2 regions of the Saccharopolyspora halophila genome follow, and region 1 is predicted to be linked to the other one. Evidence: riboswitches for the same ligand, from Rfam matches in the RefSeq annotation. Region 1 holds a riboswitch; the other holds the start of a gene.
What was found. Region 1 has a riboswitch for cobalamin ahead of ABD289_RS19275 (putative cobaltochelatase). Riboswitches for the same ligand answer to the same signal wherever they lie in the genome.
Positions count from the first base shown of each region.

Region 2: linked by a shared signal. The riboswitch ahead of ABD289_RS14720 (ABC transporter substrate-binding protein) and the one ahead of ABD289_RS19275 (putative cobaltochelatase) in region 1 are both predicted to bind cobalamin.

Region 1 covers NZ_BAAARA010000015.1:179,072-183,704, reverse strand. Annotated here, with positions in the region: gene ABD289_RS19295 (MFS transporter) at 1-265, shown strand, start outside; gene ABD289_RS19290 (LysE family translocator) at 179-805, opposite strand; gene ABD289_RS19285 (S1 family peptidase) at 1,095-1,916, shown strand; gene ABD289_RS19280 (GNAT family N-acetyltransferase) at 2,014-2,493, shown strand; cobalamin riboswitch at 2,614-2,741, shown strand; gene ABD289_RS19275 (putative cobaltochelatase) at 2,792-4,633, shown strand, end outside.
Region 2 covers NZ_BAAARA010000008.1:447,755-452,387, reverse strand. Annotated here, with positions in the region: gene ABD289_RS14730 (hypothetical protein) at 1-49, shown strand, start outside; gene ABD289_RS14725 (alpha/beta fold hydrolase) at 292-1,248, opposite strand; cobalamin riboswitch at 1,378-1,579, shown strand; gene ABD289_RS14720 (ABC transporter substrate-binding protein) at 1,636-2,670, shown strand; gene ABD289_RS14715 (FecCD family ABC transporter permease) at 2,706-3,701, shown strand; gene ABD289_RS14710 (ABC transporter ATP-binding protein) at 3,698-4,516, shown strand.

The DNA of each region.
Region 1 (4,633 bases):
CTGCTTGACCATGGTCGGCCGCATCGCCGGTCCGGCCGAGCTGGCCGGGCTGACCGCGGTGATGTGGGTGCTCGCCTACCTGGGCTTCTTCACGCCGTTCGTGATCAGCCTGCTATCGGGGGTGGTGTCCGCGCCGACCGTGCTGCTGGTGCTGGCCGGGCTGGCCCTGCTGACGCTGCTAGCTCGCGAGCAGTCCCACGGAGATGGTCAGGAACGCCGTCGCGCTGAGCGCGTCCAGCGACTGCGCGACTCGGGGGTGCTGTAGCCGGTCGGCGATCTTGGCGGCGGTCAGCACGATGGTGACCTCCCAGACCGCGGCCAGCGCCAGGAACACGATGCCCAGGAAGACCAGCTGCAGCGTCGGGTTCGTCGCGATGCCGACGAACTGCGGCAGGAACGCGAGGCTGAACAGCAGCATCTTCGGGTTCGTCAGGTTGCTCAGCAGCCCGCGCACGAACGGGTTCGCGGAGTCCGCGGGCGGCGTGTTGAGCGTTCCGGATTCCTTCCTGGTCAGCCACAACCCGCGCAGGATCATCCCGGCCAGGTAGATCAGGTACCCGGCGCCGATCCACTTGAGCACCTCCATCACCTGCGGGGTGCTCGACAGCAGCGCGCCGAGCCCGCAGATCACCGCGGTGACCTGCAACGCGCTCGCGCTGTGGATGCCGACCAGCGCCAGCAGCCCCGCTCGGCGCCCCGCGTTCAACGAGGTGCGCAGCAGGAGGAACGCGTCGACTCCCGGCGTGACGATGACGACCGCACTCGCCACCAGGAAGGCGGGCAACGTGGTCGGGTCCAGGAGCACAGCGGTTTCCTCCTTCGCTGCGACGCGCGTCAACGCGTCGCTAGAGCGGGTGAAGATCTTCATCCGGCTGGTGGAGATCTGCGGATCACGCGATCTACGCAGATCGGGCCCGCGTCGATGCGGGGCGGATGAGCGGCCGCGTCGCGCGGCCAGGTCGGAAAAATTTCGTTCGGAAGTCGATTTTAACGAAAAGATTTCCTGACAGGCTGTGAGTTGCGCCTCGTGATGTTTCGGTGTGCGGGTGACTACGGTGTGCGCTCGGCAAGATCGGCGATGACTGGAGGTCGATGTGGGGCGGCACACCGGAGGCAGCAAGGCGGCCCGCTCGCTGCGGCGAATGGCCGTGGCCGGAGCGGTCACCGCACTGGCGAGCACCAACCCGCTGGCCAACGCGGAACCGTCCGAGCAGGCCCAGCCCCGCGTCCTCGGCGGTACCTCCTCCAGCACCGATGCCGCGCCATGGGCGGTGGCGCTGACCGACACCTACGGCAACCACTTCTGCGGCGGAACCCTGGTCTCCGCCGGTGAGGTGGTCACCGCCGCGCACTGCGCCGTCGACCCGCTCACCGGTGCGCAGCGCTCGGCGGAGGACATCCAGGTCGTCGCCGGACGCACCGACCTCCGCTCCACGCAGGGCACGGTCGGATCGGTGCAGGACGTGTGGGTGCACCCCGAGTACCGCGACATCACCAGCGGGGACGACCTCGCCGTGCTGAGCCTGTCCGAGCCGATGCCGCAGCGGCCGCTGCCGATGGTCGAACCCGGTGACACCGAGGCCTACGCGCCGGGCACCACGGCCCGGGTCTACGGCTGGGGTCGCACCAGCGAGAACGGTCCGTCCTCGGACACGCTGCGCTCGGTGGACGTGCCGATCAACGCCGACGACTCCTGCAAGTCCGCCTACGCCAACTACGACGAGCGCAGCATGTTCTGCGCCGGTTATCCCGAGGGCGGCAAGGACGCCTGCGCGGGCGACTCCGGCGGTCCCATCGTGGCCGACGGCAAGCTCATCGGCGTGGTGTCCTACGGGACCGGATGCGGCCGACCCGGTACGCCGGGCGTCTACACCAGGCTGGCCAACTACGTGCCGCTGGCCAACGACCTGCCATGACAGCGGCCGCGCCGCACCGAACGGGTGTAGTGGCGCAGACAACTCCGGCCGCCCGCTAATGCCGACCTAGCGCAGCGGCTGTGATATCCAGGTAAGGGTGACCCTCCAGCCGCTCGCAGCCGCCGTCCACCGCGCCTACACCGCGGACCTCGATGCCGCGGACTTCTACCGCATGTTGCGCCTCCGCGTGGACGTCTTCGTGGTCGAGCAGGAGTGCGCCTATTCCGAGTTGGACGGGCGCGATCTCGAGGACTCGACCCGGCACTTCTGGATCGACAGCGCCGACGGCTACGTCCTCGGCTACCTGCGCCTGCTGGAGGACCCGGACGGCGCCTACCGCATCGGCCGGGTCTGCACCGCCAAGAGCGCGCGCCGCATGGGACTCGGTCGCAAGCTGATGCGCGCCGCGGTCGCCGAGGTGCAGAACTTCCCGGCCACGCTCTCCGCCCAGACCTACGCCAAGGACTTCTACGCCTCCTTCGGGTTCGTCGAGGAAGGCGAGGAGTACCTCGAGGACGGCATCCCGCACATCGGCATGCGCCGCGAACCCCGCCGCGCCCACGCCGTCGCGCGCTGACGGCGTGCCCCCGAGGACTCCTGCCCCGGCCGAATGAGTCGGTGATCTCACGTCCCTGGAGGTTGGGGACGTGATCCGCGTCTGGAACGATATGCGTTGATCCGAATGCAAGGGGCGTGCCAGGAAGCCGGTGGGAGTCCGGCACGGTCGGCGCCACTGTGACCGGGAAGCGGCACTCCACGACGAGCCACCGGGGATGACCTGGGAAGGCCGGAGTGCGCCGCGGCGATCCGGGAGTCAGGACACTGCGGCCCCTTGTTCCCGCCGCCGGGGCGTCCGCACCCCGAGGAAGGAACACATGTCTGCCCCTCGCTTCCCCTTCTCCGCCGTGGTCGGCCAAGACGACCTGCAGCTGGCGTTGCTGCTCAACGCGGTGCACCCGCGCATCGGCGGTGTTCTCGTGCGCGGCGAGAAGGGCACCGCCAAGTCGACCGTCGTGCGCGCGCTCGCTTCGCTGCTGCCCGCGCTGGACGTCGTCGACGGCTGCCGCTTCGGCTGCGACCCGCGTGAACCCGACCCGGACTGCCCGGACGCCCCGCACGGACAGACCGCCACGCAGCGCCCCGCGCAGCTGGTCGAGCTGCCGGTGGGCGCCACCGAGGACCGGTTGATCGGCTCGCTGGACCTCGAACGCGCGCTGACCGAGGGCGTGAAGGCGTTCCAGCCTGGCTTGCTGGCCGGGGCGCACCGCGGCGTGCTCTACGTCGACGAGGCCAACCTGCTGCACGACCACCTGGTCGACCTGCTGCTCGACGCCGCCGCGATGGGGCGCGCGCACATCGAGCGCGACGGCGTCTCCGTTTCGCACGCCGCGTCGTTCCTGCTGGTCGGGACGATGAACCCGGAGGAGGGCGAGCTGCGTCCGCAGCTGCTCGACCGGTTCGGCCTGACCGTGCAGGTGGCCGCCTCCCGCGAGGTCGAGACCCGCACCGAGGTGGTGCGCCGCAGGCTGGCCTTCGAGGCCGATCCGGCCGGGTTCGCCGCCCAGTACGCGGACGCCGACGCCGAGCTCGCCAAGCGGATCGTCGCGGCTCGCGAGCGCGTCGAGTCGGTCGTGCTGCCCGCCTCCGAGGTGCGTCGGATCTCCGCGCTGTGCGCGTCGTTCGACGTCGACGGGATGCGCGCGGACCTGGTGCTGGCGCGCACCGCGATCGCGCACGCCGCCTGGCGCGGCGCCGAGGCCGTCACCGAGGAGGACGTGGAGGCCGGCGCCCGGCTGGCTCTGCCGCACCGGCGCCGCCGCGACCCCTTCGACGAACCGGGCATGGCCGAGGACCAGCTGCAGCAGGCCATGCAGGACGCCGCCGAGCAGGCCGAATCCGAGTCCGGACCGGACAACGACCCGGACCCGGACAACGACCCCGACGACGATCCGGATGGTGGGCCCGACGGCGGTCCCGGTGGTGGTCAGCCGCATGACGAGCCCACCGACGGGCCCTCGGGCGGCGCGGCGCAGCCGGACTCAGATGAGGAGCCCTCCGGCGGGTCCGGGCAGTCCGACAAGGCCCCCGCCGCACCCGCGCCGTCGTTCCAGGCGCGCCTGCTGGAGGTGCCCGGAGTGGGAGAGGGAGCCCCCGGGCGCCGATCCCGCGCGCGCTCGCGCACCGGCAAGACCACGCGCGCGTCCACTGCGGACGGGCACGGGATGCACCTGACCGCGACGCTGGCGGCCGCCGCGCCGCACCAGGTGGCCCGCGGCCGCTCCGGTCCGGGACTGGTGCTGCGCTCCGAGGACGTGCGCAAGGCGGTCCGGGAAGGACGCGAGGGCAACCTCGTGCTGTTCGCGGTGGACGCCTCGGGTTCGATGGCCGCCAAGGAGCGCATGTCGGCGGTCAGCGGTGCCGTGATGTCGTTGCTGCGGGACGCCTACCAGCGGCGCGACAAGGTCGGCGTGATCACCTTCCGCGGCGACGCGGCGGAGCTGACGTTGCCGCCGACGTCCTCGGTGGACGTCGCGGCCGCGCGGTTGCGACGGATGCGCACTGGTGGCCGGACGCCGCTGGCCGACGGTCTGCTGCGCGCCCGCAAGGTCGTGCAGACCGAGCGCACCCGCGATCCGCAGCGCCGCGCGCTGGTGGTGCTGCTCACCGATGGAAAGGCCACGGTGCCAGCGCAAACCGGTCAAACCGGGACCAAGCGC
Region 2 (4,633 bases), on a different contig from region 1:
GGTCATCGGCCAGCTGTCCGGGGCCTTCGACATCTTTCAGCTGATCTGACCCGGAGAAGCCGAGGGCCGGTGCATCGCGCGGTGCACCGGCCCTTCTCGTGGGAGATGTTTCAGCTCGGGGTTTGCGTGGCGGTGCCGGGCCGCAGACGTCGTCGGGCTGCGGGAGCGCGACTCGAGCAGCGGCCTGCGCGGCGCTGCGGCTGTCCTGGCCCGAAGGCGCCTGAGGACCCGCGCGGCGGTGCGAGCTGAGCCCCGCACCGCGTGCGGCTGCCGCCGCACGCTGAAGGGCCCCTATCGGACGAAACGATCGATCGCATCGGCCACCTCGCGCGGACGCTCGCCGTTGACCGCGTGCGAGGCGTCCGGGAACACCTCGACCGTGCCGTTGACCAGAACGTCGGTGGCCGTGGCGACAGCGGTGTCCGGATCGTGCATGACCGACCGTCCGGCGATCAGCGCCAGCACCGGCATCCGCAAGCCGCGCAGCTCATCGGGTTCGATCAGCGCGGGCTGGGGCAGGCGCATCGAGTAGTAGCGCATTCCCGCTTCGATCATGTCGGCCACCGGCACGTCCCGCACCGGCGCGCCGCCTGCCGTGTAGGAGTTGAACGAGTCCCGCCAGGACTTCGGCAACCAGGGCACGGACGCCGGGATCGCCCGGATCGCCGTGCTGAGCGGGATGTCGTCGAAGGTGTAGACCGGGTCGATCAGGGTGACCCTGGCGACGCGCTGTGGCCGGTGGATCGCGAGATTGGCCGCAGTCCACCCGCCGATCGAGAGGCCGACCAGGTGGAACCGCTGCTCGGGCAGTCGGGCCAGCACCTGGTCGAGCCAGGCGGCCTGATCGGCCTCGTCGGTGATCGGGGCTTCCTGCACGCTCAGCCCGGGCTCGCCGAGCAGGTCGACGGTGTAGACGTCGCCGATGCGCAGCAGCGAGGGCAGGTTGTCGGCCCACACCGGGGAGGCCGCCGCTCGTCCCGGGAGCAGGACGAGCGGTTCGCCGCCCGCTCCGTCGAAGCGGTAGACGCGGACGAAGCCGAAGTCCGTTCGCACGTCGCGCACTTCAGCGGGCCGGGGCAGGTCGGTCATCGCCGCGTCGTAGGCCGCCAGGAACTCGGCACGCCCCTCCGCGCTGTTCCAGTGCCCGATCGGTGCGGGCGTCCGCAGCGCGAACGCTCCGATCACGGCTGCGGCGAGTACCGCCGCGGTGAGTCCCAGCACCCATTGGCGACGTGCTCGCTTCGTCATCTCTCCTCCAGGTCGACGTCGTCACCGATCGTAGTTAGCACAACGCCGAACGTGTTCGGAAATGGTGTATTTCGCCGACGGAGCCAACGGCGGGGCAGGTCACAAAGACGATCAACCTGCACGGCCGTGTGATAACTTCGCGAAGCCAGCCGATTCACGTACCCCGTGAACAGGGAATCCGGTGCGAATCCGGAACTGACGCGCAGCGGTGTGGGGGACGGCGGAGCACGAGGCCACTGGGGATCCGAGATCGTCGCGGATCGCAGCCCTGGGAAGGCGTTCCGTCCGGAAGACCCCGAGTCCGAAGACCTGCTGGCCCCCGGCTCGATCCGGGTTTGCCATGGCAACCGGGCTCCGCGTGCAGAGCCCTGACGCGAAGGAACGTTCGTGCGCTTGATCGCTTGGCATCGTCTTGCCTTACCGCTCGTCCTCGGACTGCTCGTCCCGCTCGCCGGCTGCGGCGCGGGTGCCGGGAGCGAGGAACGGCAGCGCTCCGCACCCGGATTCCCGCAGGTCGTCGACAACTGCGGCCAGCGCACCGAGGTCGAGGCGCCGCCGCGGCGGGTCGTCTCGCTGAACCAGGGCAGCACGGAGATCCTGCTCGCGCTCGGGCTGGCCGACCGCATCGCCGGCACCGCGATGTGGACCGATCCGCTTCCCGAAGACCTGGCCGCGGCCAACGAGGGCGTTCCCCGGCTCGCCGATGACCGGCCCTCCTACGAGTCGGTGCTGGCCGCCGAACCGGACCTGGTCACGGCCTCCTTCGAATCCACGCTGGGCACCGGCGGTGTCGCCACGCGCGAGCAGTTCGCCGAGCTGGGCGTGCCGAGCTACCTGTCCCCGGCCGACTGCGTCAAGGACAACAGCGGCTCGGGCGACGGGCGCCGGAACGAGCCGCTGACCATGGAACTGATCTACGACGAGGTGCGCGACCTCGCCCGGCTCTTCGGCGTCGAGGACCGGGGCGAGCGGCTGGTCGCCGAGCTGCGCGGCCGGATGGACCGCGCCACCCGCGAGCTCGCAGCTCCCGACACATCCGTGGCGTACTGGTTCGCCAACTCCGAATCGCCCTACATCGCGGGCTGCTGCGGAGCGCCCGGCATCATCACCAGGGAGCTCGGCGCCGAGAACGCGTTCGACGACACCCGCGCGGAGTGGCCGCAGATCAACTGGGAGGTCGTGGCTGAGCGCGATCCGGACGCGCTGGTGCTGGGCGACCTGACCCGCGACTCGCAGACCGCGGAATCCGCCCGCGCGAAGATCGAGTTCCTGGAATCGCACCCGGTCACGCGGAACATGACCGCCGTCCGCGAGAAGCGCTACGTCACCTTGAGCGGACAGGCGATGAACCCGACCATCCGCACGGTCACCGGGGCGGAGAAGGTGGCCGCCAAGCTGCGCGAATTCCGGCTGTCCGAGTGAGGGCCGCGCACGTGCGCGACCACTTCCGGTTACCGCTGCTGCTGGTCGGCGGCATCGTTGCGCTGCTGCTGTCGATCGCCGTGGCGATCACGATCGGCCCCGCGCAGCTGCGGGTCGGTGATGTGTGGGCGGTGGTCGCCGACCGGCTCGGCCTCGCGGCCTCGGAGCTGTCGCTGATCCGCGAGGGCATCGTGTGGAACCTGCGGCTGCCGCGCACGCTGCTGGCCGCGATCTGCGGCGCCGGGCTGGCGGTCTGCGGGGCGATCATGCAGTCGTTGCTGCGCAACCCGCTGGCCGACCCGTTCGTGCTGGGTGTGTCCTCGGGGGCCTCCACCGGTGCGGTGCTGGTGATCGTGCTCGGGGTGGGCGGCGGCGCGCTGTCGCTGTCGACGGGCGCGTTCGGCGGTGCGCTGTTCTCGTTCGCGCTGGTGCTGTGGTTGAGCCACGTGCTCGGCGGAACCACCGATCGCGTGGTGCTCTCCGGCGTCGCCGCGATGCAGCTGTTCTCGGCGCTGACCTCGTTCATCGTGCTCACCTCCGCCGACGCGAACACCACCCGCGCCGTGCTGTTCTGGCTGCTGGGCTCGCTGAGCAACTCCAGCTGGACCGAGGTCGGGTTGTGCGCGGGGGCGCTGGTGCTGACCATGCTGGTGTGCGCCGGTCACGCGCGTGCGCTGGACGCGTTCGCCTTCGGCGAGGACGCCGCTGCCACGCTCGGCGTGCGGGTGGCCCGCACGCGGCTGGTGCTGCTGTGCGTGACCGCGCTGCTGACCGCGGTGCTGGTGAGCTCCTCGGGAGCGATCGGGTTCGTCGGCCTGGTGCTGCCGCACGCCACCCGCGCCCTGTCCGGTCCCGGCCACGCGCGGCTGCTACCGGCGACGGCGTTGTCCGGTGCGATCTTCCTGGTGTGGGTCGACACGCTCAGCCGCACCGTTCTGGACCCGCAGGAGATCCCGGTGGGAGTCATGACCGCGCTGATCGGCGTGCCCGCGTTCGTGCTGATCCTCTACCGCGCGAGGGAGACGCGATGAGCGAAGGACTCGCGGCGAACCGGGTCTCCCGGGCGCTCGGCGGGAAGCCGGTGGTCGACGGCGTCAGCATCGCCCCGCGCGAAGGCGAGACCGTAGGCCTGCTCGGGCCCAACGGGTCGGGGAAGTCGACGCTGCTGCGGTTGCTGGCCGGACTGCTCAACCCCAGCACGGGCGTGGTCACCCTCGACGGGCGCGAGCTCTCCGGGGTGGACCGCCGCACGCTGGCGCGGCGGGTGGCCGTGGTCGAGCAGAACACCGACACGCAGGTCCCGCTGACGGTGCGGGACGTGGTGCGGCTGGGCCGCATCCCGCACCGCAAGGCCTGGCAGCAGGCGAGCGCCGAGGACGCCGAAGCGGTTCGCGCCGCGCTGGAGCGCACCGGTCTGACCGGCAAGGTGGATCAGCGGTGGCAGACGCTGTCCGGCGGTGAGCGCCAGCGGGTCCAGATCGCCCGCGCCCTGGCCCAGCAACCCCGCGAGCTGCTGCTGGACGAACCGACCAACCACTTGGACGTCCAGCACCAGCTCGAACTGCTCGAGCTGCTGGTCGAGCTGCCGCTGACCACCGTGGTCGCGCTGCACGACCTGAACCTGGCGGCGATGTTCTGCGAGCGGATCGTGGTGCTGCAGCAGGGCTCGGTGGTCGCGGCGGGCGAACCGTCCGAGGTGCTCACCGAGCCCCTGATCGAGCAGGTCTACGGCGTGCGCGCCGAGGTCACCCAGGAGCCCGAGGGCCACCCGCACGTCCGCTTCCTCCGCACCGGGGCCCGGGCGCGACTCGACGATGCGCGCAGCGGTGCCCGAGCAGGCTCGTGACAGTTCTGCCTAGAACTGCAAGCTCACGGCGCCCGAAATGTCCGCACAGTTTTAGGCAAAACTGTCAATCCTCACCCGCCCGAGCGGATCCTCCTCTAGCTCCGGAGCTCTTCGCCC